One region of the Serratia sp. LSHTC3 genome, then DNA from elsewhere that is predicted to be linked to it. Evidence: predicted binding sites of a transcription regulator. Region 1 holds the regulator's gene; each other region holds the start of a gene.
What was found. Region 1 encodes Fur, which represses iron uptake genes when iron is present. Its sites were predicted from a motif close to ATAATAATGAGAACNACTATCAA; they were not measured.

Region 1 (6,037 bases):
ATTCAGCCGAGCGGCCAAACCCTGCTGGCGCCGCACTGGAGCTTTATGCCGGGCACCTATCAGGGCGCCGAGGCCGGCGCCAAGTTCGACTACGGCGATGCCGGCGCGTTGAGCTTCTCCTACATGTGGGCCGACAAATACAAGGCGCCGTGGCATATCGAGGTGGACGACTTCCGCCAGAACGATAAGAAAACCCGCGTCTCCTACCTGCACTCGCTGGGCGCCAAGTACGATTTCAAAAACGATCTGGTGCTGGAAGCCGCCTTCGGCCAGGCCCAGGGTTACGTGAATCAGTACTTCACCAAGGCGTCTTACAAATTCGATGTGCTGGGCAACCCGCTGACCACCAGTTACCAGTTCTACGGTGCGGAAGATCGCATCAGCGACAAGAACGATCCGAACAGCATCTACGACGGGCTGGCCTGGCTGCAGGCGCTGACCTTCGGTTACACCACCGGCCAGTTCAACTGGCGTCTGGAAGGCACCATGGTCAAGGCGGAAGGCAACCAGGGTTTCTTCCTGCAGCGCATGACCCCGACCTACGCCTCGTCCAACGGCCGCCTGGACGTGTGGTGGGACAACCGCTCCGACTTTAACGCCAACGGCGAGAAAGCGGTGTACGCCGGCGTGATGTATGACCTCAGCAACTGGAACCTGCCGGGCATGGCGGTCGGCGGCTCCTACGTTTACGCCTGGGACGCCAAGCCGAGCACCAACCCGATCTACGATCAGAGCCAGCGCCTGAAAGAGAGCGCCTGGAGCCTGGACGCGATGTACACCATCCAGGAAGGGCGCGCCAAGGGCACGCTGATCAAGCTGCACTACACCCAGTATGACAACCACACCAACATCCCGAGCTGGGGCGGCGGTTACGGCAACATCTTCCAGGACGAGAAAGACGTCAAGTTCATGGTCATCGCGCCATTCACCATCTTCTGATGCGTTCCCCGGCCTCGTCGCCGGGGGCAGTTAAGGGAATTCAACGATGAAAAAAATCATGCTGATGTTGGCGGCCGCCGCGCTCTTGAGCGCCTGCGCGCAACCCGCCGCGCCGCCGGAAGACGCCAAATTGAAGCAGGCTTACAGCGCCTGCATCAACACCGCCGAAGGCTCGCCGGAGCGTCTGCAGCCCTGCAAGGCGGTGCTGAACGTGCTGAAACAAGAGAAACAGCACCAGCAGTTCGCCGCGCAGGAAACGGTGCGGGTGATGGATTATCAGAACTGCATTATGGCGGTGCACAGCGGTAACGGTCAGGCTTACGACGCCAAGTGCGGCAAGCTGTGGCAAGAAATTCGCGATAACAATAATTAAGAAGGACGAGAAGATGAACGCATTCAAACTGAGCGCACTGGCCGCTTTGACGGCAACGATGGGATTCCTGGGCGGCATGGGTAATGCCATGGCCGATCAACAGCTGGTGGATCAGCTGAGCCAGCTGAAGCTGAACGTGAAAATGCTGGATAACCGCGCCGGCGAAAACGGCGTGGATTGCGCGGCGCTGGGCGCCGACTGGGCCTCATGCAACCGGGTGTTGTTCACCCTCAGCAACGACGGGCAGGCGATCGACGGCAAGGACTGGGTCATCTATTTCCACAGCCCGCGCCAGACCTTGCGGGTGGATAACGATCAGTTCAAGATCGCGCATCTGACCGGCGATCTGTACAAGCTGGAGCCGACCGCCAAATTCAGCGGTTTCCCTGCCGGCAAGGCGGTGGAAATCCCGGTGGTCGCCGAATACTGGCAGCTGTTCAGAAACGACTTCCTGCCGCGCTGGTATGCCACCTCCGGCGACGCCAAGCCGAAAATGCTGGCGAATACCGACACCGAAAATCTGGACCAGTTCGTGGCGCCGTTCACCGGCGATCAGTGGAAGCGCACCAAGGACGACAAAAACATTCTGATGACGCCGGCTTCGCGCTTTGTCAGCAATGCCGATCTGCAGACGCTGCCCGCCGGCGCGCTGCGCGGCCAGATCGTGCCGACACCGATGCAGGTGAAAGTGCACGCACAGGACGCCGACCTGCGCAAAGGGGTATCGCCGGATCTGAGCACGCTGGTCAAGCCGGCGGCGGACGTCGTCAACCAGCGCTTCGCGCTGCTGGGCGTGCCGGTTCAGGCCAACGGTTACCCGATCAAGACCGACATCCAGCCGGGCAAGTTTAAAGGCGCGATGGCGGTGCCGGGCGCTTATGAGCTGAAAATCGGTAAGAAAGAGGCGCGGGTGATCGGCTTCGATCAGGCCGGGGTGTTCTACGGGTTGCAGTCGATCCTGTCGTTAGTGCCGAGCGACGGCAGCGGCAAGATCGCCACGCTCGACGCCAGCGATGCGCCGCGCTTCCAGTATCGCGGCATTTTCCTTGACGTGGCGCGCAACTTCCATAAGAAGGACGCGGTGCTGCGCCTGCTGGATCAGATGGCGGCTTACAAGCTCAATAAATTCCACTTCCACCTGAGCGATGACGAAGGCTGGCGCATCGAGATCCCCGGTTTGCCGGAGCTGACGGAAGTCGGCGGCCAGCGCTGCCACGATCTGAGCGAAACCACCTGCCTGCTGCCGCAGTACGGCCAGGGGCCGGACGTCTACGGCGGCTTCTTCAGCCGTCAGGACTATATCGACATCATCAAATACGCCCAGGCGCGCCAGATTGAGGTGATCCCGGAGATCGACATGCCGGCGCACGCCCGCGCGGCGGTGGTCTCTATGGAAGCGCGCTACAAGAAACTGCATGCCGCCGGCAAAGAGCAGGAGGCCAACGAGTTCCGCCTGGTGGATCCGACCGATACCTCCAATACCACCTCGGTGCAGTTCTTTAACCGCCAGAGCTACCTGAACCCGTGCCTGGATTCCTCCCAGCGCTTTGTCGACAAGGTGATTGGCGAGATTGCCCAGATGCATAAAGAAGCCGGGCAGCCGATCAAAACCTGGCACTTCGGCGGCGATGAGGCGAAAAACATCCGCCTGGGCGCCGGCTATACCGACAAGGCGAAACCGGAGCCGGGTAAAGGCATCATCGACCAGAGCAACGAAGACAAGCCGTGGGCCAAGTCGCAGGTTTGCCAGACGATGATCAAAGAAGGCAAGGTGGCCGACATGGAACACCTGCCGAGCTACTTCGGCCAGGAGGTCAGCAAGCTGGTGAAGGCGCACGGCATCGACAGAATGCAGGCCTGGCAAGACGGCTTGAAAGACGCCGAGAACGCAAAGGCGTTCGCCACCTCGCGCGTGGGCGTCAACTTCTGGGATACGTTGTACTGGGGCGGTTTCGATAGCGTCAACGACTGGGCCAACAAAGGATATGAAGTGGTGGTCTCCAACCCGGACTACGTCTACATGGACTTCCCTTACGAGGTGAACCCGGACGAGCGTGGTTACTACTGGGGCACCCGCTTCAGCGACGAGCGCAAGGTGTTCAGCTTCGCGCCGGACAACATGCCGCAGAACGCGGAAACCTCGGTCGACCGCGACGGCAACCACTTTAACGCCAAAAGCGACAAGCCGTGGCCGGGCGCCTACGGTCTGTCCGCTCAGCTGTGGAGCGAAACCCAGCGCACCGATCCGCAGATGGAATACATGATCTTCCCGCGCGCGCTGTCGGTGGCGGAACGCGCCTGGCACCGAGCCGGTTGGGAGCAGGACTATCGCGCCGGCCGTGAATACAAAGGCGGGGAAACCCACTTTGTCGACACCAAGGCGCTGGAGAAAGACTGGTTGCGCTTCGCCAATATCCTGGGCCAACGAGAACTGGCCAAGCTGGACAAAGGCGGCGTCGCTTACCGTCTGCCGGTGCCGGGCGCGCGCGTGGCGGGCGGCAAGCTGGAAGCGAATATCGCGCTGCCGGGATTGGGCATCGAGTACTCCACCGACGGCGGTAAGCAGTGGCAGCGCTATGATGCCAAGGCCAAACCGGCGGTCTCCGGCGAAGTACAGGTGCGCTCGGTCAGCCCGGACGGTAAACGTTACAGCCGCGCCGAGAAGGTCTAAGCCCGGCACATCGGCCTGTCGTCATGGCGGCGGGCCGCTTAACGAAGGGGGAATGCGTTCGCCCCCGCGCGTGCCGGCGTGGGGCGGATGTTGAAGTGAGAGCAGTACGTGGAGTCGCAGTGCCGCTGCAATTGTAGTATTTCATGACATGATCTTTCCCCGGCTTGCCCGGGGATTTTTTTGCCCGTTGTACGGCGGGCATAAAAAAACCGCCTCAATGTGAGGCGGTTTCTCATAGCCGGTGAGGCTTATTTCTTGTCGTGCAGCGATTCGTCTTCGCGGCAGTCACCGGTTTCACAGTGGCCGTACAGGTACAGACTGTGGTTGGTAAGCTTGATGCCGTGCTGCTTGGCGATATCACGCTGGCGCACTTCGATGGATTCGTCGCTGAATTCGATCACTTTGCCGCAGTCCAGGCAAATCAGGTGATCGTGGTGATGCTGTTGGGTCAGCTCGAACACGGACTTGCCGCCTTCGAAGTTGTGACGTGTCACAATGCCCGCATCGTCAAACTGGTTCAGTACGCGATAAACCGTTGCCAGGCCGATCTCTTCGCCCATATCAATCAGTTTTTTGTACAAATCTTCCGCACTGACGTGATGGCATTCCGGATTTTGCAGTACTTCCAGGATTTTGAGTCGCGGAAGCGTGACTTTTAAGCCGGCCTTCTTCAATGCGATGTTGTTGTCGGTCATGCGAATTCAGTCCTGTTACTATGCTAATCAAGTTGAGGCGTACTCGCCTGTGGCATCGGTCGGCACAAAGAGTTAATGCGTCTCATTATAGAACCGGTTGTACTAAATGGAAACCGCCGGTTGTTAACAAAGATATAATTGCACTATTGCATGTTTTGCATGCAACGCCTTGATGGATGGGATAAACCGATATCTCAGTCTACCGTGACGGGGTGGGAAGTTACAAATCTGTAGCTTCTATCGCAGCAATCCCTGTTGCCGATGACGGCCCTGTCGGCACACTATGCACTTTACAGGGCCTTTGTTCAACCTTTCGCCAGTCCCGGCGTTTAGCCGACGATATCGGCCAGGCTCAGCTCTTCGACAATCTGTTTGACCCAGGCGTCGACGCGCTCATTGGTCAGCTCCGGCTGACGGTCTTCGTCGATCGCCAGACCGATGAAGTGGTTGTCGTCCGCCAGGCCTTTGGAAGCTTCGAAGTGGTAGCCTTTGGTCGGCCAGTGGCCCACGATGGCCGCGCCGCGCGGTTCGATGATGTCGCGGATGGTGCCCATCGCGTCACAGAAGTATTCCGCGTAGTCTTCCTGGTCGCCGCAGCCGAACAGCGCCACCAGTTTGCCGTTGAAATCGACTTCTTCCAGCGTCGGGAAGAAATCGTCCCAGTCACACTGCGCTTCACCGTAGTACCAGGTCGGGATACCCAGCAGCAGGATATCGAACCCTTCCAGGTCTTCTTTGCTGCTTTTGGCGATGTCGTGCACTTCAGAGACGTCGTCGCCAAACTGTTTCTGGAGAATTTTCTGGATCATTTTGGCAATGTTTTCGGTATTGCCAGTGTCGCTGCCAAAGAAAATGCCTACAGTAGCCATATCGCGTATAACCTTTAAATTCAATTAATTGCATTACTCGGCGCCGGCACTGCCGCCGATTAAAATGATGCCATGGCAAGAGCCTTTCGCCACGGTGGCGGGCGCCGACAGGCGCAGTCTCTTACCGGTAAATGCGTATCATGCCAGAAAGTGGCGCCGGGGTTTTATCGCATTTATGCGATGCCGAAGGATGAAGAAAAGCGTGGTCGATCCGGCGTTGTCCTTAACGCCGCGCCGCGCGTGCGGCCGAAGAGATCAATGTTCCGGCTGTTCTTCCGCCAGTTGCGCCAACAGCATCTGCTCGATGAGTTCGCTGCGGCTGATGTTGCGCTGTTCCGCCAGTTTGTTCAGGGCGTCCACCGCATCCGCGTTGATTTTCAGCTCTACGCGCCGCAATCCGCGCACTTTATCGCGCCGTAACTGATTGCGCTTATTGATTCTAAGCTGTTCATCGCGGGAAAGCGGGTTGGTTTTCGGGCGCCCCGGACGG
Region 2 (6,037 bases), on a different contig from region 1:
TATACACTCAAAGCACTTCACCTTTCGCCGACAAGGATAACTATGTCTTACCCAGCCTCCCCCTCGCGTTATCAAGCTATGGAATACCGGCGCTGTGGCCGCAGCGGGCTGAAGCTGCCCGCCGTCTCACTCGGCCTGTGGCACAACTTCGGCGACGCCACTTTGTACGACAACGCCCGTACCCTGATCCGCTGCGCCTTCGATCGCGGCATTACCCATTTCGATCTGGCCAATAACTACGGCCCGCCGCCCGGCGCCGCCGAGGAGAACTTTGGCCGCATTCTCAACGCCGATCTGCGGGCCTGGCGCGATGAGCTGATCGTCTCCTCTAAAGCCGGTTACACCATGTGGCCCGGCCCCTACGGTGATTGGGGCTCGAAAAAGTACCTGGTCGCCAGCCTCGATCAGAGCCTGAGGCGCATGGGGTTGGAGTATGTGGATATCTTTTATCATCATCGGCCGGATCCGGACACGCCGCTGGAAGAAACCATGGCGGCGCTGGATCTGCTGGTGCGCCAGGGCAAAGCGCTGTATGTCGGCCTGTCCAACTACCCGGCCGAGCGCGCGCGACAGGCCTTCGACATTCTGCAGCAGCTCGGCACGCCGTGCGTGATCCACCAACCGAAGTATTCGATGTTGGAACGCGGGCCGGAGACGGCGTTGCTGGATACGCTGGAGGAACATGGCGTCGGCTCTATCGCCTTCTCGCCGCTGGCGGGCGGCCTGCTGACCGATCGCTACCTGCACGGCATCCCGCAAGATTCTCGCGCCGCCAGCGGCAGCCGCTTCCTGCAGCCGGAGCAGCTGACCGCCGAGCGACTGGACAAGGTGCGCCGCCTCGATGCGCTGGCGCGGCAACGCGGGCAGAAGCTGTCGCAGATGGCGCTGGCCTGGGTGCTGCGCGGCGATCGCGTGACCTCAGTGCTGATCGGCGCCAGCAAGAATGCGCAGATAGAAGACGCGGTGGGCATGCTGGCCAATCGTCACTTCAGTGAAGAAGAGCTCGCGCAGATCGAGAACATCTTATTGTAATCGTTTACAAATTCCGCCGTTCAATCGAGCGGCGATACTCCAGAAAAATCTCAAATCTTAACCTCCTGCATCATTTTCAGAGTGGCTCTCAGATTCAACCCTATACGCCGGCGCTATGATGCCGATATTGCAGCAAAAATAACGATAAGGCCGCTTTTAAACTGATGAACGCGCTTCATAAAGTGACAAACGGCCAGGCCGCGCAAGCGGGAAGGAGAAGCCATGTTTAAACCTCTGCTCTTGGCCGCCATTTTGGCGGCGACGGTACTGCCCGCCGCACAGCAGGCGCATGCCGAAGGGATCAGCATCGATCTGATGCCGGGCGTTTCATTGCGCATCGGCGATCAGGATAACCGCGGCCGTTACTGGGACGGTTACGATTGGCGGGATCGCGACTGGTGGCAAGGCCATCAGGGCCGTTATCTCGGCGACCGCAGCCGTCGCGGTTACTACTGGGACGGCTATCGCTGGCGCGATGGCGACTACTGGCGTAAACACTATTACTATCATGAAGGACGCTATCGTAAATACGACAAACACTACGATAAGCACCACTGGAAGAAAGAGAAAAAGCACCATCACGATCATGACCGCGATCGCTGGCGCCGCCACGGCGATGACGACCGCGATTAAAGACGACGGGCCGGCGCAACGCCGGCCCGCACTGTTTTCGCTTACAGCACGCTGCCGATCAGCAGGTAGCCGTTCAACCCAACCACCACCAGTACGATCAGCTTGCCCAGATTTTGCACCAGCGGGCCGTTGACCATTTCCCCCATCAGCGCCCGATTGCCGGTGAAAGCCAGCAGCGGCACCAGCGCCAGCGCAATGCCGAAGCTGAGCAGCACCTGGCTCAGCACCAGAATGCGCGTCGCATCCATCCCCAACATGATGACGATAAACGACGGCAGCATGGTCACCGCGCGCCGCAGCCACAGCGGAATATGGAAACGCACGAACCCCTGCATCACCACCTGCCCCGCCAGCGTGCCCACCACGGTAGAAGAGAGGCCGGCGGCCACCAGGCTCAGGCCGAACACGGTGGCGGCGGCGTGCCCGAGCAGCGGTTGCAGCGTCAGGTAAGCCACGTCGAGATCGGCGATGCCGCTGTGGCCGCTGAAATGAAACGCGGCGGCGGCGGTGGCCATCATCGCCAGATTAACGAAACCGGCGATGGTCATAGCCACGGCGACGTCGACTTTGGTGGCGGCATAGCGTTCCGCCTTGTCGTGCTCGCCGCCGATTTGGGTGAGCGACGAATGCAGATAGATCACGTGCGGCATGATGGTGGCGCCCAATACCCCGGCAGCCAGGAATACCGCATCGCCGTTAGGCAAATCGGGCAGCGCCATCCCCTTCAGCAGCGGCGCCAACTGCGGCTGGGAGAAAGCCAGCTCGACTATGTAAGCGGCGGCGACGAACAACAACAGCCCGCCGATCACCAGCTCCAGCGGCTTTTGCCCGCGTTTTTGCAGCATCAGAATTAAAAAGGTGGCGATGCCGGTCAGCACTGCGCCCTGCAACAGAGAGACACCGAGCAGCAGCTTGAAGCCGATCGCCGCGCCGATAAACTCAGCCAGATCGGTCGCCATGGCGATGATCTCCGCCTGTACCCAATAGGCCCACACCGCCGGCCGCGGAAAGCGATCGCGAATATGCTCGGCCAGATTTTTCCCGGTGGCGATGCCCAGCTTGGCGGACAACAGCTGGATCAGCATCGCCATCACGTTGGCCCAAACCACCACCCACAGCAGGCTGTAGCCGAATGAGGCGCCGGCCTGGATGTTGGTGGCGAAGTTGCCGGGATCGATATAGCCGATAGCGGCGATGAAGGCGGGCCCCATGAGCGAGAGTTTGATTTTTCTGGCGGAGCGACCGGAGGTGGTTTCAACCACGCGACTGTTCAGCATATGTTGAACCCTTACTGAAATTACGTTTATCTCCACTCTATATAAATGATAATAATTATCAAGCGCATTTAGAGCGGTAAAACTTATCTCTGTAATAGCCAACATTAACGGTTTTATCGAAGGGTTCAGCGCGGAGCTTGCCGATTTCCGTGCTTTTCTGATGGGATTTTGGCTGCAATCCCCCTGAAAGACAGGTTAGCACAAGAATACGAATTTCCTATTGCTGCTTTAACATCTTGATTTTTTATGCTTTTGCGCAACACTTTAGGAGAACTCCCACTATGATTTTCCATATTTGCAATAGAAGTCTCGTTTTTAAACGTAGCGTTACATAAAATGACAGCCGAAATTCAGCCTGCCTCAAATTTGGAGCAAACATGTCCCATATTGCGCACTTTGCGTTGGCGATAGTGGTGGTAGCGATCCTGGCCCTGTTGGTGTGCCGCGATCGTAAAAGCATCCGCATTCGCTATGTTATTCAACTACTGGTTATCGAAGTACTGCTGGCCTACTTTTTCCTGCATTCGGAAGCGGGTTTGGGCTTCGTAAAAGGATTCGCCGCGCTGTTTGACAAACTGCTCGGGTTTGCGGGACAAGGGACTGATTTCGTGTTCGGCGGCATGGGCGACAAAGGCCTGGCGTTCTTCTTCCTGAAGGTGCTGTGCCCGATCGTCTTCATTTCGGCGCTGATCGGTATTCTGCAGTACATCAAGGTGCTGCCGTTCATCATCCGCATTATCGGCACCGTGCTGTCGAAAGTGAACGGCATGGGCAAGCTGGAGTCGTTTAACGCCGTCAGCTCGCTAATCCTGGGGCAATCCGAAAACTTCATCGCCTACAAGGATATCCTGGGCAAGATGTCGGAAAAGCGCATGTACACCATGGCGGCGACCGCGATGTCTACGGTTTCCATGTCCATCGTCGGCGCCTATATGACCATGCTGGACGCCAAATTCGTGGTGGCGGCGCTGGTATTGAACATGTTCAGCACCTTTATCGTGCTGTCGCTGGTCAACCCGTACGACACCAATAAAGAAGAAGAGCTGCACCTCGGCAACCTGCACGAAGGCCAGAGCTTCTTTGAAATGCTGGGTGAATACATCCTGGCGGGCTTCAAAGTAGCGATTATCGTCGCCGCGATGCTGATTGGCTTCATCGCCCTGATCGCCGCGCTCAACGGTGTGTTCAGCGCCATTTTCGGCCTGAGCTTCCAGGAAATCCTCGGTTACTTCTTCTATCCGTTCGCCTGGATCATGGGCATTCCTAAGCACGAAGCCCTGCAGGTTGGCAGCATCATGGCCACCAAGCTGGTTTCCAACGAATTCGTGGCCATGATGGAACTGCAGAAAGTCTCTGCCGAGCTGTCGCCGCGCAGCCTGGGGATCCTGTCGGTGTTCCTGGTGTCCTTCGCCAACTTCTCTTCCATCGGCATCGTGGCCGGTGCGATCAAGGGCCTGAACGAACACCAGGGCAACGTGGTGTCACGCTTTGGCCTGAAGCTGGTGTACGGCTCTACGCTGGTCAGCATCCTGTCCGCTTCTATCGCGGGTCTGGTGCTGGGCTAAGCCTGAAATTCACAGCAATGATAAGGCGCCTGCGGGCGCCTTTTTTATTGGCCGGCATTCGGCGAAGGTTAAATGACACAAAGCAAAAAGCCGACCCTAAGGTCGGCTTTTTAAATGGTGGTGGAGCTAGACGGGATCGAACCGTCGACCTCTTGCATGCCATGCAAGCGCTCTCCCAGCTGAGCTATAGCCCCACAAAAGTGGTACGCTTTGACCGGCGTTACGGTATCCCCAACCTTTCTGAGAAGAAGATTGGTGGAGCTAGACGGGATCGAACCGTCGACCTCTTGCATGCCATGCAAGCGCTCTCCCAGCTGAGCTATAGCCCCGTTCCACAATCACTTTGTGCTGTGAACGGGGCGCATAATATGAAACCCGCTCAAAGCTGTCAACGGCTAAATTGAATTACTGAATCAAGCGTTGAAAAAGCCGCCAAATCAGCATCTTTGGCGCCAAAAAATCATCACTTTGCGCAGAGTTCATCCATTTTGCGCGCTACATCTCAAAATGGCGAAAGACCCTGCATATCACGTTGATTTTTAATTAACGGAATGTTAGCGAAATGCGCTTGAGTCGGACTCCCGAGCGGCATAGACTGCCCGCGCCATAAACTTCATTACTATAAACCGAGTCCGTCATGTCTTTGCATTCACCAAAAGAAATCGCCGCCCTCGCCGTTCAGGCCGGGATAAACAAAAGCCGCGCCCCGCTCGCTAATCTGCTGATTCTGGGCTTTCTCGCCGGCGCCTTTATCGCCACCGGCTTCCTGCTGGATATTCACGTCATCGGCACCCTGCCGGCCGAATGGGGCTCTTTCGGCGCGCTGTTGGGCGCAGCGGTGTTCCCGATCGGCCTGATCCTGACCATTCTGGCCGGCGGCGAACTGCTGACCGGCAACATGATGACCTTGCCAATGGCCTGGTTCGCCCGTGAAATTCCCGCCATCGCCGTGCTGCGCAACTGGTTTTGGGTCACCCTGGCCAACTTCGCCGGCAGCGTAGCCGTCGCCTACTTCTTCGGCCACCTGCTGGGCCTGACCGAAGGCGCGTTTTTACATAAGACGCTGGCGATCGCGCAGGCCAAAGTGGATGCGGACTTCCTGCACGCCTTCATCTCCGGCGTCGGCTGCAACTGGCTGGTGTGCCTGGCGGTGTGGTTAGCCTTCGCCAGCAAAGATGTGCCGGGCAAAGTGATCGGCATGTGGTTCCCGGTCATGGCTTTTGTCGCCATCGGCTTCCAGCACGTGGTGGCGAACATGTTCATCATCCCGGCGGCCATCTTTGCCGGCGGCATGGGCTGGGAGCAGTATCTGCCTAATTTCGTCGCGGTATTTCTCGGCAATGCGCTGGGCGGCGCCGGCTTTGTCGGGCTGATGTATTTCCTCGCCTATCGCCCCGGTTTACCGACCAGCGAACACGCCTGACAACCGCCATGAAAAAAGCCCCGGGATTGCTCCTCGGGGCTTTTTCTTTATGGCGTAGCAGCGAATCAGGCTTGCGCTTCGCGCTCAGCGATGTAAGCCAGCGCCAT
Region 3 (6,037 bases), on a different contig from region 1:
GCGCTGCGCGGCGCGCCGGTCGGCCAGCCGATCTTCCGGCAAGAACCCTCTACCCACCCGGCAGTGCCGGCGCCGGCGGACGTCAACGGCGGCTGGCTGGAGTTCGAGGTCGATCCCGCTGTGGCGGAAGGCCTGTATCAGCTCGCTCGCCGCAATAACGCTTCGCTGTTCAACGTGGTGTATGCCGGGATCACCTCGGCGCTGCGCCTGCTTGGCGGCCCGGCGGATCTGCTGGTGGGCACTTCGACCTCCGGCCGTAACGACGCCGAGTTCTTCGATACCGTCGGCTACTTCACCACCGTGGTGGTGCACCGCGTGCGCTTCGACGAAGGGTTGACGGTGGCCGGCTTGGTCAGCCAGGTGAAAAACACCATCAACGGCTCGCTGCCATACACCGACATTCCGATCGATCTGGTGGAAGAAGGGCTGTTCGGCGTGGACGCCGACCGCAAGAACCACATGTTTGAAGTGTTCATCCAGATCCACAGCCGCATCAAACTGAACGGCGAGTTCCGGCTGCAGGACGGCAGCGCGATCGCCTACCGTCAGGTGGAGCCGGAGAAAGCCGAATCGTTGCTCGGCCTGCAGTTTGAGGTGATGGAAGACGATCTGGGGGGGGCGAAATCCCTGCGGGTGATGATGACCTACCGCCAGGATCACTACAGCCGGGAGCAGGCCAATCTGATCGCCGACGGCGTTCAGCACGTCTTTACCCAGTTTGCGCAGCACATCGCTGGCGATATCGCTCTGGCGGCGCTGCCGCCCGGGCCGCAGGCATGACGTTGTTTCACTCTAACCGAAAGCATGATTTTCAAGGAGATAAAAGGATGTCTGGAACCCTAGCAACCCCGCGCGCGTTACTGTCGCTGCTGGTGGCGGCCTCTCTGGTGGTCGCCGGCGCCGCGCAGGCCGACGATGCCGGCATCAAACCGCAGGACATCAAGCGCCAGGCGCTGTCGTCGACGGTGGTGGAGATGGCCTACAGCACCTCGCAACAGGCGCTGTTCGTCAGCGCGCCGGACTGGAAGGAAGAGGCGCGCTCCCGCGTGCTGCGGCTGGATCCCAACACCCTGGCGATCAAGGCGGAGATCCCGTTGCAGGTGAAAGGCTTCGGCGTGGCGCTGAACGACGCGGGCAATCGCCTGTACCTGACGCAGGCCTTCAACGGCGAAGTCGGGGTAGTGGACACCACCACCAACCACGCGCTGGGCAGCATCAAGTTGCTGGACAAAGCGGTGCTGGAGCAGGCTTACAAGCAGGCGGGCATCAGCGGCAAGCGTCTGGATTTCCTGTTGGCGGAGCTGAAGAAGTTTAAAATCACCGAGGACTACCTGTACCGCCTCCGCGAGCTCAAGTATGACGCGCAAAGCGGCCGTCTGTTCCTGCCGGGTCTGGGCTTCGGCGTCGACAGCGTGCTGTATGTGGTCGATACCAAGGCCGGCAAGCTGGAGAAAGTGATCCCGGGCTTCGGCTACAACGCGGTGGGCATCACGCTGGATGAGAAGGGCCGCCGGGTGTTCGTCTCCAACATGCAGGGGCAGGTGATCACCCTGAACGCCGACACGCTGGCGATCACCGCCACGCACGAAGTACAGGCCGATCAGCTGCTGAACCTGGTGTATGACCCGGCGAGCAATCGCCTGCTGGGCGTCGATCAGGGCATCGATCGCGACGACTACCGCAATCATCATCTGGGGCACGACTATGTGAAGCGCAGCAGCGGCCACCGGGTATTCGCGCTGGATGCGGACAGCGGAAAAGTGCTGGCCAGCGAGCTGACGGATGAGGTGCCGATCGGCCTGCTGCTCGATGAGCGTAGCCAGCGGCTGTATGTCGCCAACCGCAAAGGCGTGCGCGTGGATCACGGCGCCGGGACGCTGACGGTGTTTGACGCCAAGACCCTCAAGCGCCTGCAAACCGTAGACCTGCCGCCGCACCCTAACAGCCTGGCGTTGGATCCGAAAGGCGACGCGCTGTTCGTGACGGTGAAAAACGACGGCGCTTCCACCAAGGCCGGCAAGCCGGAAAGCGTGGTGCGCATTCAGCTGCACACCAGGTAACTGAATTGCAAAGGTAAAAAAAGGGGTGCTGAGCACCCCTTTGTCGTTGGGTTATGTCATCAGAAGTGGGTGTTGATGCTCATGTAGTAGGTGCGGCCCGGTTCGTTGTAGGTGGCCGCGCCCGCGCCGGCGATGTTGATCACGCCGGTGTTTGGGTCACCCACGTTCTGCGCGTTGCCGGCGCGGAACTGGCGTTTGTCGAACAGGTTGTCGATGCCGGCGGTGACGCTGACGTTTTTAGTCAGGTCATAGGTCGCGCTGGCGCCGACGATGGCGTAAGGGCTGACCTCGCGGGTTTCGCCGCCGGTGGCCGGTTTACCCTGATAGTTGTACTTCTTCGGCTTCTGCCGGCCGTACCAGGTTAAAGTGGACTGCATCGACAGATCCTGAGTGGCCTGCCAGCTGAGGGTCGAGTTGACGGTGAACTTCGGGATCACCGACAGGTAATCGCCGGTAGTCTTGTTCTTGTTCTCGATCATGTAGGTGGCGTTGTTGCTCCAGGTGACGGTCTCGCTGACCGGCACGTTCAATGAGCCCTCTAGCCCCTGCACCACCGCCTTCGGCACGTTTTCCCACTGGTAGACCGCTGTATTTTTGCTGCTGGTGGCGATGCGCGAGTTACCCGCCTCAATCTTGTTGTGGTAATCGTTGCGGAAGTAGGTCACGCCGGCCAGCCAGCCCTCGTTATGGAATTCCAGCCCGATCTCTTTGTTAACGCTGGTTTCCGCTTTAAGATCGTCGTTGCCGAGCAGGTAGCAGCCGTTTTTGGTATCGCTGCCGGCACATCCCTGGCCTTTGCTGTACAGCAGGTAGTTGCCGTTGGTTTGGAACAGCGTCGGGGCTTTATAGGAACGCGCGATGCCCATCTTCAGCGTGAAGTAGTCGCCCAGTTCCTGCGACAGGTTCAGCGCCGGGCTCCAGTTGTTGCCGGATTCCGAATGCAGATCGTAGCGCAGACCCGGTGTCAGCATGGTGGTGTCGGTCAGCTCAATGTTGTCTTCGGCGAACAGCGAGAAGATATGCGCGGAAGCGTAAGGGCTGCGCGTGCCGGTGGTCATGCCGGGAATGGTGCCGCCCATCAGCGTTTGGCTGGTGGAGGTGCCGTCTTTCATCCGCTGCTGGGTCCACTCGGTGCCCAGCGTGGCGGTTTGCGCGACGCCCAGCTCAAACGGCACGCTGACTTCGCTGTGCGCCAGGAAGTCGTCCAGCTTGGTGGTGCCGAAACCGGTGTTCTTGGTGTCGAAGATGCCTTCGGTGCCGCCGGCCAAGCCCTCGTTCAGGCGGGTGTTGCGGGTGCGTTCAAACTGAACGTAGTTGTTGGTGCTCACGCCGTTGTCCCAGGCGCCGCGATGGGTCAGACCGAATGTTTCACGGTAGATGCGGTTGGTCTCTTTGCCGTAGTTGCTCTGCACCAGGTCGTTGCTGTTGGTGTTCTGGGTATCGCCGGCGTACAGGTTGCCCTGGCGGCCATAGGCGTACTCGAACTCCAGCGACTGCAGATGGGCGAAATCCCAGTGCAGCAGGGCGTCGATGTTTTTATCGATAACCCCTTCGCGGCCAGCGGGAACGCTATTTTCATAACTAGGAGTGGTTGCTGTGGCTGCAGCGCGGTACGACTTATGCGATTCGTTAATGTCCCAGGCGTCGGCCTGCGTTTTGCTGTAGCCGCCGAACAGGCGGAAGCTCAGGGAATCGCTCAGCGGGCCGGACAGGCTGAAATCGGTGCGCTTGGTGGCGCCTTCCTGCTTGTGCTGCGGCACGTTGAAGTAGCCGTTCAGCGAGCCGTGCAGCGCATCGCCGGCTTTCTTGGTGATGATGTTGACCACGCCGCCCGCGGCGCCGTTGCCGTAGCGTGCAGCAGCGGGGCCGCGCAGCACTTCGATGCGTTCGATCATTTCCGGCGGCACCCAGGCGGTATCGCCGCGGGAGTCGCGTTCGCCGCGCCAACCCTGACGCACCGAGTTGCGGCTGGAGGCCGGTTTGCCGTCGATCAGAATCAGGGTGTTTTCCGGGCCCATGCCGCGGATATCGATCTGGCGATTGTTGCCGCGCTGGCCGCTGGTGGAGTTGCCGGTCAGGTTAACCCCGGGCATGGTGCGGATCAGTTCGCTGATGTCGCGCGCCGGCGGGCGTTTTTTGATCTCGTCGGCGGTGATGGTGGACACCCCTGGCGCCTGCAGGTTCTGCCGGGCGGCGGTCACGACGATGGTGTCTTCGCCGCGCGGCTTTTTATCCGTGGCGCCGCTGTTCTCTTCCGTGGTGGTGGTGTCGGTTTGCTGCGCGGCGTTGGCGAACGCGGACGCGCCCAATCCCAAGCCGATAAGAGTGGCTAAAGAATAACGTGATAGCTTGCTTTTCATCTGAGTGTCCTACCTTGCTGCCATCCCTCGCCGAATGGGGGGAAGGGCGGTTGTAGTTTTTGTGTAGTCGGAAATAGAAAATCGGCTGCGGCAAGGGATGCCATTGATGTATCCCCGATCCCTGTCCGTTGCGCGCAATACCAGCACGATCTCCAAGCCTTACACACTATTGCAAATGCAAATTATTATCAATAGTATTTGGCGTACAGTGCGTTCGGGCGGTGGCCGGCGATAGGGAAAAGTCGACGTTCCCGGTGCCGCCAACTACAAAATGGGTAGGCGTTGTGAATACAGAACTACAGTCAGAAAGCAGCAGATTATTGGCCAGCAGCAATGCGGGCAGTCCAGGGTGGTGGTTGACGGTGGCACGACGCGGTACGCCATGGGTAGAACCGGCGGGTAACGGCCGCTGGCGCACCACCTTTTTCTGGCGCGATCCCCAGGGATGCGAATTGACCTCCGCCTACCGTCGCGTATGGATCAACATTAACTGCCTGACCGACCACCATCAGCCAAATCCGCCGCAAAGCCTGCAGCGTTTGGCCGGCACCGACGTGTGGTATTGGCAGACCGAACTGAGCGGCGCCTGGCGCGGCAGCTACTGCTTTATCCCCTGCTTTGACGAGCGGCCGCCGGCGTTCAGCGGCGACGATGCGCACGCCAACATGCACAACCTGCGTCACTGGTGGCATCAGGTGTTCGCCAGCGCTACCCCCGATCTGCTCAACCCGTATCGCTCCTGGCAAAGCGCCAGCGGTCACAGCGTCTCCGGTCTGCACATGCCGGATGCGCCGCCGCAGCCGGTATGGCGTTCGTTCGACGAATATGAGATCGCCAGCGGGCGCTGCACGCCGCCGCTGCCGGCGCGTTTGCAGCGGCATACCTGGCAGAGCGAGCGCCTGGGCAACAGCCGCGATGTCTGGATCTACACCACCGGCGACAGCAAGCCGGCCGAGCGCCCGCTCGCGATCTTGCTCGACGGCCAGTTCTGGGCGAAGCAGATGCCGGTTTGGGCGCCGCTGATGCAACTGACCCGCGAGGGGGCGTTGCCGGAAGCGGTGTATGTGCTGATCGACATCATCGATCTGCCGCACCGGGCGCGAGAATTAACCTGCAAGGACGATTTCTGGCTGGCGGTGCAGGAAGAACTGATGCCGCAGCTGGCCGACTGGGCGCCGCACAGCGACAAGCCGGCCGATACGGTGGTGGCGGGGCAAAGCTTTGGCGGCCTGGCCTCCCTGTATGCCGGGCTGCGCTGGCCGCAGCGCTTCGGCGCGGTGATCACCCAGTCCGGTTCCTACTGGTGGCCGCGGCGCGACATGCTGCAGCTGCCGAGCATTCCCGACGACGCCTGCTGGCTGATGCAACAGGTCGAACGCCACGGCCTGGGCAACCACGGCGCGCTGAAGGTCTTTATGGAAGCCGGTTCGCAGGAAAAACTGGTGCATCGGGTCAGTGGCGAAATGGCGGCGCGCCTGAGCGACGCCGGCCATCGGGTGCACTACCGGGTGGTGGAAGGCGGGCACGATGCGCTGTGCTGGCGCAGCGGCCTGACCGATGGGCTGCAGGCGGTATGGGCTTCCGCTTTCGCCACCGCTTACCCGGCATCGGCGACGG
Region 4 (6,037 bases), on a different contig from region 1:
GCACTTTGCCGTCGGCATCCAGCAGATCCGCCAGCGCCTTGCCGTTGTTCTCCTGCGCCACCTCTTCCGGCGCCGGGTTGTCCGGCGTCAGGTAGTCCCAGGTCATGTTCAGCACCTGCTCAGGCACCGCGCCACCGTCGCGCGCATACATCTCGCGCAGGCGGCTGAAGATGCCCGCCAGGATCTCGCCGTCGTTCAGCGCTTCACCCGGGGCGTCCGCGCCTTTCCAGTGCCACTGCAGCCAGCGGCCGGAGTTGACGATCGAGCCGTTCTCTTCGGCGAAGCAGGTAGACGGCAGGCGGAACACTTCGGTCTGGATCTGCGACGGATCCACTTCGTTGAACTCGCCGTGGTTCTGCCAGAAGTTGGAGGTCTCGGTGTTCAACGGATCGATGGTCACCAGGAACTTCAGCTTGGACAGTGAAGCCACCACCTTGTTTTTGTTCGGGAACGACGCTACCGGGTTAAAGCCCTGGCAGAAGTAGCCGTTGACCTTGCCCTGCGCCATCATCTCGAAGTACTGCAGCACGTCGTAGCCTTTGTCCCACTTCGGCAACCAGTCAAAGCCCCAGCTGTTGTCCTTCTGCGCCTTGTCGCCGTAGAAGGTCTTCATCATGCTGACGAAGAATTTCGGGTAGTTGCCCCAGTAGTTCACCTGGCCCGGCAGCAGCGCCTTCGGCGTGTTAGCCTTCAGGTAGGTCTCGAGATCGGTCTGTTTCTCCGACGGCAGCGTCAGGTAGCCCGGCAGGCTCTGCGACAGCAGGCCGAGATCGGTCAGACCCTGGATGTTGGAGTGGCCACGCAGCGCGTTGACGCCGCCGCCCGCCATGCCCATGTTGCCGAGCAGCAGCTGGATCATCGCCATGGTGCGGATGTTCTGTGCGCCGACCGAGTGCTGAGTCCAGCCCAAGGCGTACAGGAACGAGGCGGTCTTATCCGCCACGCAGGTTTCGGCGATGTATTCGCACACCTTGAGGAAATCGTCCTTCGGCGTGCCGCAGATGTTGCTCACCACGTCAGGCGTGTAGCGGCTCACGTGCAGCTTCAGCAGGTTCCACACGCAGCGCGGATCCTGCAGCGTGACGTCGCGCTTGGCGAAGCCGTTCTCGTCGAACTGGTAGTTCCAGGTGGTTTTGTCGTACTTACGGTTTTCCGCGTCGTAGCCGCTGAACAGGCCGTCTTCGAAGGCAAAGTCTTCCCGCACCAGCAGGCTGGCGTTGGTGTAGGCCTCGACGTATTCGCGGTTAAATTTGTTGTTAGTCATCAGATACAGCAACACGCCCGACAGGAAAGCGATGTCGGTCCCGGAGCGGATCGGCGTGTAGAAGTCCGCCACCGATGCGGTTCGGGTAAAGCGCGGATCGATCACGATCAGCTTGGCATTGTTGTGTATTTTGGCTTCCATCGCCCAGCGGAACCCCACCGGATGCGCTTCCGCCGCATTACCGCCCATGACGATAATCAAATTCGCGTTCTTGATATCAACCCAGTGGTTGGTCATCGCACCGCGACCAAATGTTGGAGCAAGACTTGCTACCGTTGGTCCGTGTCAGACACGCGCCTGGTTGTCTACGGCAAGCATGCCGAGAGCGCGACTAAATTTTTGCGACAGAAAACCGGTTTCGTTGCTGGCGGCCGAGGCGCACAGCATGCCGGTGGTCAGCCAGCGGTTGACGGTAACGCCCTGGTCGTTGGTTTTGATGAAGTTGGCGTCACGGTCTTCCTTCACCAGCTTGGCGATGCGGGTAAAGGCGTCGTCCCAGCTGATGCGCTGCCATTTGTCCGACCCTGGCGCCCGGTATTCCGGGTACTTGAGGCGGCTTTCGCTGTGGATGAAGTCAACCAGGCCGGCGCCTTTCGGGCAAAGCGCGCCGCGGTTTACCGGGTGATCCGGATCCCCTTCGATATGGAAAATGCTTTCTTTGGCGTTTTTGGCGCCATCACCAAGGCTGTACATCAACAGCCCACAGCCGACGGAACAATACGTACAGGTATTACGGGTCTCGCGGGCGCGCAGCAGTTTGTACTGCCGGGTTTCCGCCAACGCCACTTCGGGGGCAAAGCCCAGCGCGGCCACCGTCGTTCCTGCCATACCGCCAGCGCAGATCTTAAAGAACTGCCTTCTGCTGACCTGCATGGGGGTCTCCTTTACTCTCGATTGTCACATTGTTCAAATGCGCCTGCCCGCTAGCGCGGCAAACGCGAATGTCACTGTTGTTATGCTTGCTACGAACGCCGGCCATATTACCACAGCGTGCTTGTGGTTGTTACACACTCGTGCTCATTCAGTGAACGCATTGGCACATTTCGATACATTTCGGCGTTGGCGCTCCCTACAGTATAGAGAGTAACCAACGCGCCGGGGCGGCGGTTCGACGCGGCTCCCCAGCGCCCTCTTCTATCAGCATGTTAACGCAACGATTTGTTTATTAACCACACAGTTCACAGGGCATTGATAATCATTTTCAATATCATTTAATTAACTATAATGATCCGACTGCTTACGCGGTGCTCGCCCTTTGCGCCGCCCATACACCACTGGAGATGATGATTATGAGTTATTCACTGCCATCCCTGCCGTACGCTTACGACGCACTGGAACCGCATTTCGACAAGCAGACGATGGAAATCCATCACACCAAACACCACCAGACCTACGTCAACAACGCCAACACCGTGCTGGAAGCCTACCCTGAGCTGGCTAAATACAGCGTTGAAGAGCTGATCCAGGATCTGGATAAAGTGCCTGCCGACAAACGCACCTTCATGCGCAACAACGCCGGCGGCCACGCCAACCACAGCTTCTTCTGGAAAAACCTGAAAACCGGCACCACGCTGGGCGGCGATCTGAAAGCGGCCATCGAGCGCGATTTCGGCAGCGTTGAGAAATTCCAGGAAGAGTTCGAGAAAGCCGCAGCCACCCGCTTCGGTTCCGGTTGGGCCTGGCTGGTGCTGAAAGACGGCAAGCTGGCCGTAGTGTCTACCGCCAACCAGGACAGCCCGCTGATGGGCGAAGCCGTCGCCGGCGCTTCCGGTTTCCCAATCATCGGCCTGGACGTGTGGGAACACGCTTACTACCTGAAATATCAGAACAAACGCCCTGACTACATCAAGGCGTTCTGGAACGTGGTCAACTGGGATGAAGCCGCCGCGCGCTTCGCCGCGAAGAAGTAATTCGCCCCCGTTGATGAAGATGCCCGCCGCCGGCGGGTATTTTTTTGCCTGAAATCCGCTAAAGTTTGACCACTTCCTGCCGATGGTTTGTTCAATTGACGTTCGCCCGGAGAAGGAAAAACGCTATGGCGGCATTGCAAGCATTGGCAGGAAAGTTCACTCATCTCACCGTAGGTAAAAAGCTCGGCCTCGGCTTCGCGCTGTTGCTGCTGTTGGCGGTCGTTATCGCCGGCACCGGAGCGCAATATCTGCACATCATCGAATCCCGCGCCGATCGCATCGACTTCAGCAACCGGCTGAACGAGGAGATCAACCAGGCCAAATACAACCGCGCCATGTACGGCCAGACCTACCAGCCGGAGTATCTGCAGAACAACCGCGCCAATATTGAAAACGCCGTCAAACTGATAGATCAGGGGCAGGCGCTGGACTGGGACGCCCAAAGCCGCAAGGATCTGCAGCGTCTGGTGACGCTGATCGGGGAATACCAGCAACAGCAAAAAATCTTTGAGCAGGCGGTCTCGGCGAAAGACGCGGTGCGCCAGAGCTGGAACATGTCGGAAGTGCAGGCCAGCCTGAGCCAGGTGGAGCGCCAGCTCACCAACGGCGATCTGCAGTTGGCCTTCATCCAGCTGAACCAGAAGCTGACCCAGGTGCGCTACGGCGCGCGCGGTCTGCTGCTGAGCCTGAACAAGGAAACCGAAGCGCCGCTGATGGCGGCCATCGATGACGCGCGCGACGCGGCCAACGCCTTGAGCCGCCGGGTCAGCGACGCGCAGCGCCCGCAGCTGCAGCCGCTGCTGGCCGCCCTGGACGATTACAAAAACCGCATCGCGGCCTACCTACCGGCCTATGAGCACGAGCAGCAGATCAGCCGACAGCTCGGTGAACGCGCGCATGAGATCGGCACGCTGGTGAACGCCTTTATGCAGGACGAACTGGCGCAGACGCGCAGCAACATCAACCTGGCGCAGCTGCAGATGGGCATCACCACCCTGATCGCGATTATCGCCGGAGTGCTTATCGCCTGGCGTATCACGCTGCAGATCACCCGTCCGCTGCACAGCACGTTGGCGATGGCGGAACGCATCGCCGGCGGCGATCTGCGCCAGGCGCAGACCAGCACCCGCCGCGATGAGTTGGGGCAGCTGCTGAACGCGGTGGCGGCCATGAGCCAAAACCTGCGCACCATGATTGAGAAGATCCAGATGGGGGTCAGCCAGGTCTCCACCGCCTCCGCGGAAATCGCCGCCGGCAACACCGATCTCTCTTCCCGCACCGAGCAGCAGGCGGCGGCGGTCGAGGAAACCGCCGCCAGCATGGAACAGCTGACCGCCACGGTGAAACAGAACGCCGACAACGCCCATCACGCCAATCAGCTGGCCACCGACGCCTCGCAGACCGCGCAACAGGGCGGCAAGCTGGTGGAGAACGTGGTCAGCACCATGCGCGATATTTCCAGCAGTTCGCAGCGTATCGCCGAAATTACTACCCTGATCAACGGCATTGCCTTCCAGACCAACATCCTGGCGCTCAACGCCGCGGTGGAAGCAGCGCGCGCCGGCGAACAGGGACGCGGCTTCTCGGTGGTCGCCAGCGAAGTGCGCAGCCTGGCAAGCCGCAGCGCCCAAGCGGCGAAGGAGATCGAAGGGCTGATCGCCGAATCGGTCAGCCGGGTGAAAACCGGCACCGAACTGGTGGAAAGCACCGGCAATACCATGGAGCAGATCGTCCGCTCGGTCACCCACGTGCGCGACATCATGGCCGAGATCGCCGCCGCCTCCGATGAACAGACGCGCGGCATCGCCCAGATTGGCCAGGCGATCGTCGAAATGGACCATACCACTCAGCAGAACGCCGCGCTGGTGGAAGAGTCCGCCGCCGCCGCCGATTCGCTGGAAGAGCAGGCCGACATGCTGTTGCAGAGCGTTTCGGTGTTCCGTTTGGCGGAGCAGACCGAACCCGCCGCCGTGAAAGCCGCCGCGCCGAAAGCGTCGGCCGTAAAACCCGCGGCCGCCAACGCCGCAGCGGAAGATAACTGGACCACCTTCTGACGCCCTCAGGCGAGGAATATCCGTTCCTCGCCCTATCTTTGTGGCAACAGGTGGGTCGCGACTCCCCAATTCAACAAGTTAAAACCAGAGGCGGTCGCATCAAGCATTGCGTAGCCGCAATTGCGATGACCGTATCTGCGGAGGTCCTCCTGCGGGTCAGCCCCTTTAAGCCACCAAATCAGTGCCTGCAGAGCATGGCCGTGCGTAACCACACCAAGCGTTTGATTTTGTCCATCGACAGCCAGATCGGACAGACAAGCCATCAGGCGCCAGGCAACCTCATAAGCATTCTCCCCTCCCGGAGCCGACGCCTCTGCCTTACCGGCAAAGAGGCACTGCGTCGCTTCTGGATAATCGCGCATGGCCTGCGCATAAGATAATCCTTCCAGTCGGCCAAAATCTTGCTCCTGCAAACGCTCATCCATTTGCACAGTGCAGCCACATCTCTCAGCCAACGTCTCCGCTGTCGTAAAAGCCCGACCAGCCGGTGAACTGATCAACAAAGTGACCGATAACATTTGCAAGCGAGCGCCAAGCCCAGCGATTTGACGTCGCCCCTCTTCTGTCAGCGGACTGTCACTTCGCCCCTGAATAATCCCCGAGCGGTTCCATTCTGACTCCGCATGCCTCAATACAATGAAACGCATGGTTTTTTCTCGACGATAAAAGCCTAAATATAGACAGGAAAAACACATCCTTCCGTACAGGTAAACGCCGGGTAGTGTACGAGAACAACTCAGGCTATGCTGAGCCCTCGACGCGAGACACGGAGGCGCACATGCATCACCCAGACGTTTACATCGGCAGCA

Region 2: the regulator Fur is predicted to act here: its motif matches at 2,982-3,004, upstream of AC2CGI_RS01600 (Nramp family divalent metal transporter).
Region 3: the regulator Fur is predicted to act here: its motif matches at 4,596-4,618, upstream of fes (enterochelin esterase).
Region 4: the regulator Fur is predicted to act here: its motif matches at 2,453-2,475, upstream of sodA (superoxide dismutase [Mn]).

What each region holds. Positions count from the first base shown of each region.
Region 1 is NZ_JBXUNP010000005.1:287,512-293,548, forward strand. It holds gene chiP (chitoporin ChiP) at 1-939, shown strand, start outside; gene chiQ (ChiQ/YbfN family lipoprotein) at 986-1,312, shown strand; gene AC2CGI_RS19670 (beta-N-acetylhexosaminidase) at 1,326-3,983, shown strand; gene fur (ferric iron uptake transcriptional regulator) at 4,232-4,678, opposite strand; gene fldA (flavodoxin FldA) at 5,008-5,547, opposite strand; gene ybfE (LexA regulated protein) at 5,803-6,037, opposite strand, start outside.
Region 2 is NZ_JBXUNP010000001.1:325,313-331,349, reverse strand. It holds gene mgrA (L-glyceraldehyde 3-phosphate reductase) at 43-1,032, shown strand; gene AC2CGI_RS01605 (DUF2502 domain-containing protein) at 1,255-1,665, shown strand; gene AC2CGI_RS01600 (Nramp family divalent metal transporter) at 1,707-2,942, opposite strand; gene AC2CGI_RS01595 (NupC/NupG family nucleoside CNT transporter) at 3,320-4,507, shown strand; tRNA gene AC2CGI_RS01590 (tRNA-Ala) at 4,626-4,701, opposite strand; tRNA gene AC2CGI_RS01585 (tRNA-Ala) at 4,761-4,836, opposite strand; gene AC2CGI_RS01580 (formate/nitrite transporter family protein) at 5,145-5,930, shown strand; gene gltX (glutamate--tRNA ligase) at 5,996-6,037, opposite strand, start outside.
Region 3 is NZ_JBXUNP010000003.1:17,706-23,742, forward strand. It holds gene AC2CGI_RS12925 (condensation domain-containing protein) at 1-780, shown strand, start outside; gene AC2CGI_RS12930 (YncE family protein) at 828-2,060, shown strand; gene AC2CGI_RS12935 (TonB-dependent siderophore receptor) at 2,120-4,420, opposite strand; gene fes (enterochelin esterase) at 4,705-6,037, shown strand, end outside.
Region 4 is NZ_JBXUNP010000006.1:91,781-97,817, reverse strand. It holds gene fdnG (formate dehydrogenase-N subunit alpha) at 1-2,137, opposite strand, end outside; gene sodA (superoxide dismutase [Mn]) at 2,554-3,174, shown strand; gene AC2CGI_RS20350 (methyl-accepting chemotaxis protein) at 3,300-5,228, shown strand; gene AC2CGI_RS20345 (histidine phosphatase family protein) at 5,261-5,875, opposite strand; gene yiiM (6-hydroxyaminopurine reductase) at 6,007-6,037, shown strand, end outside.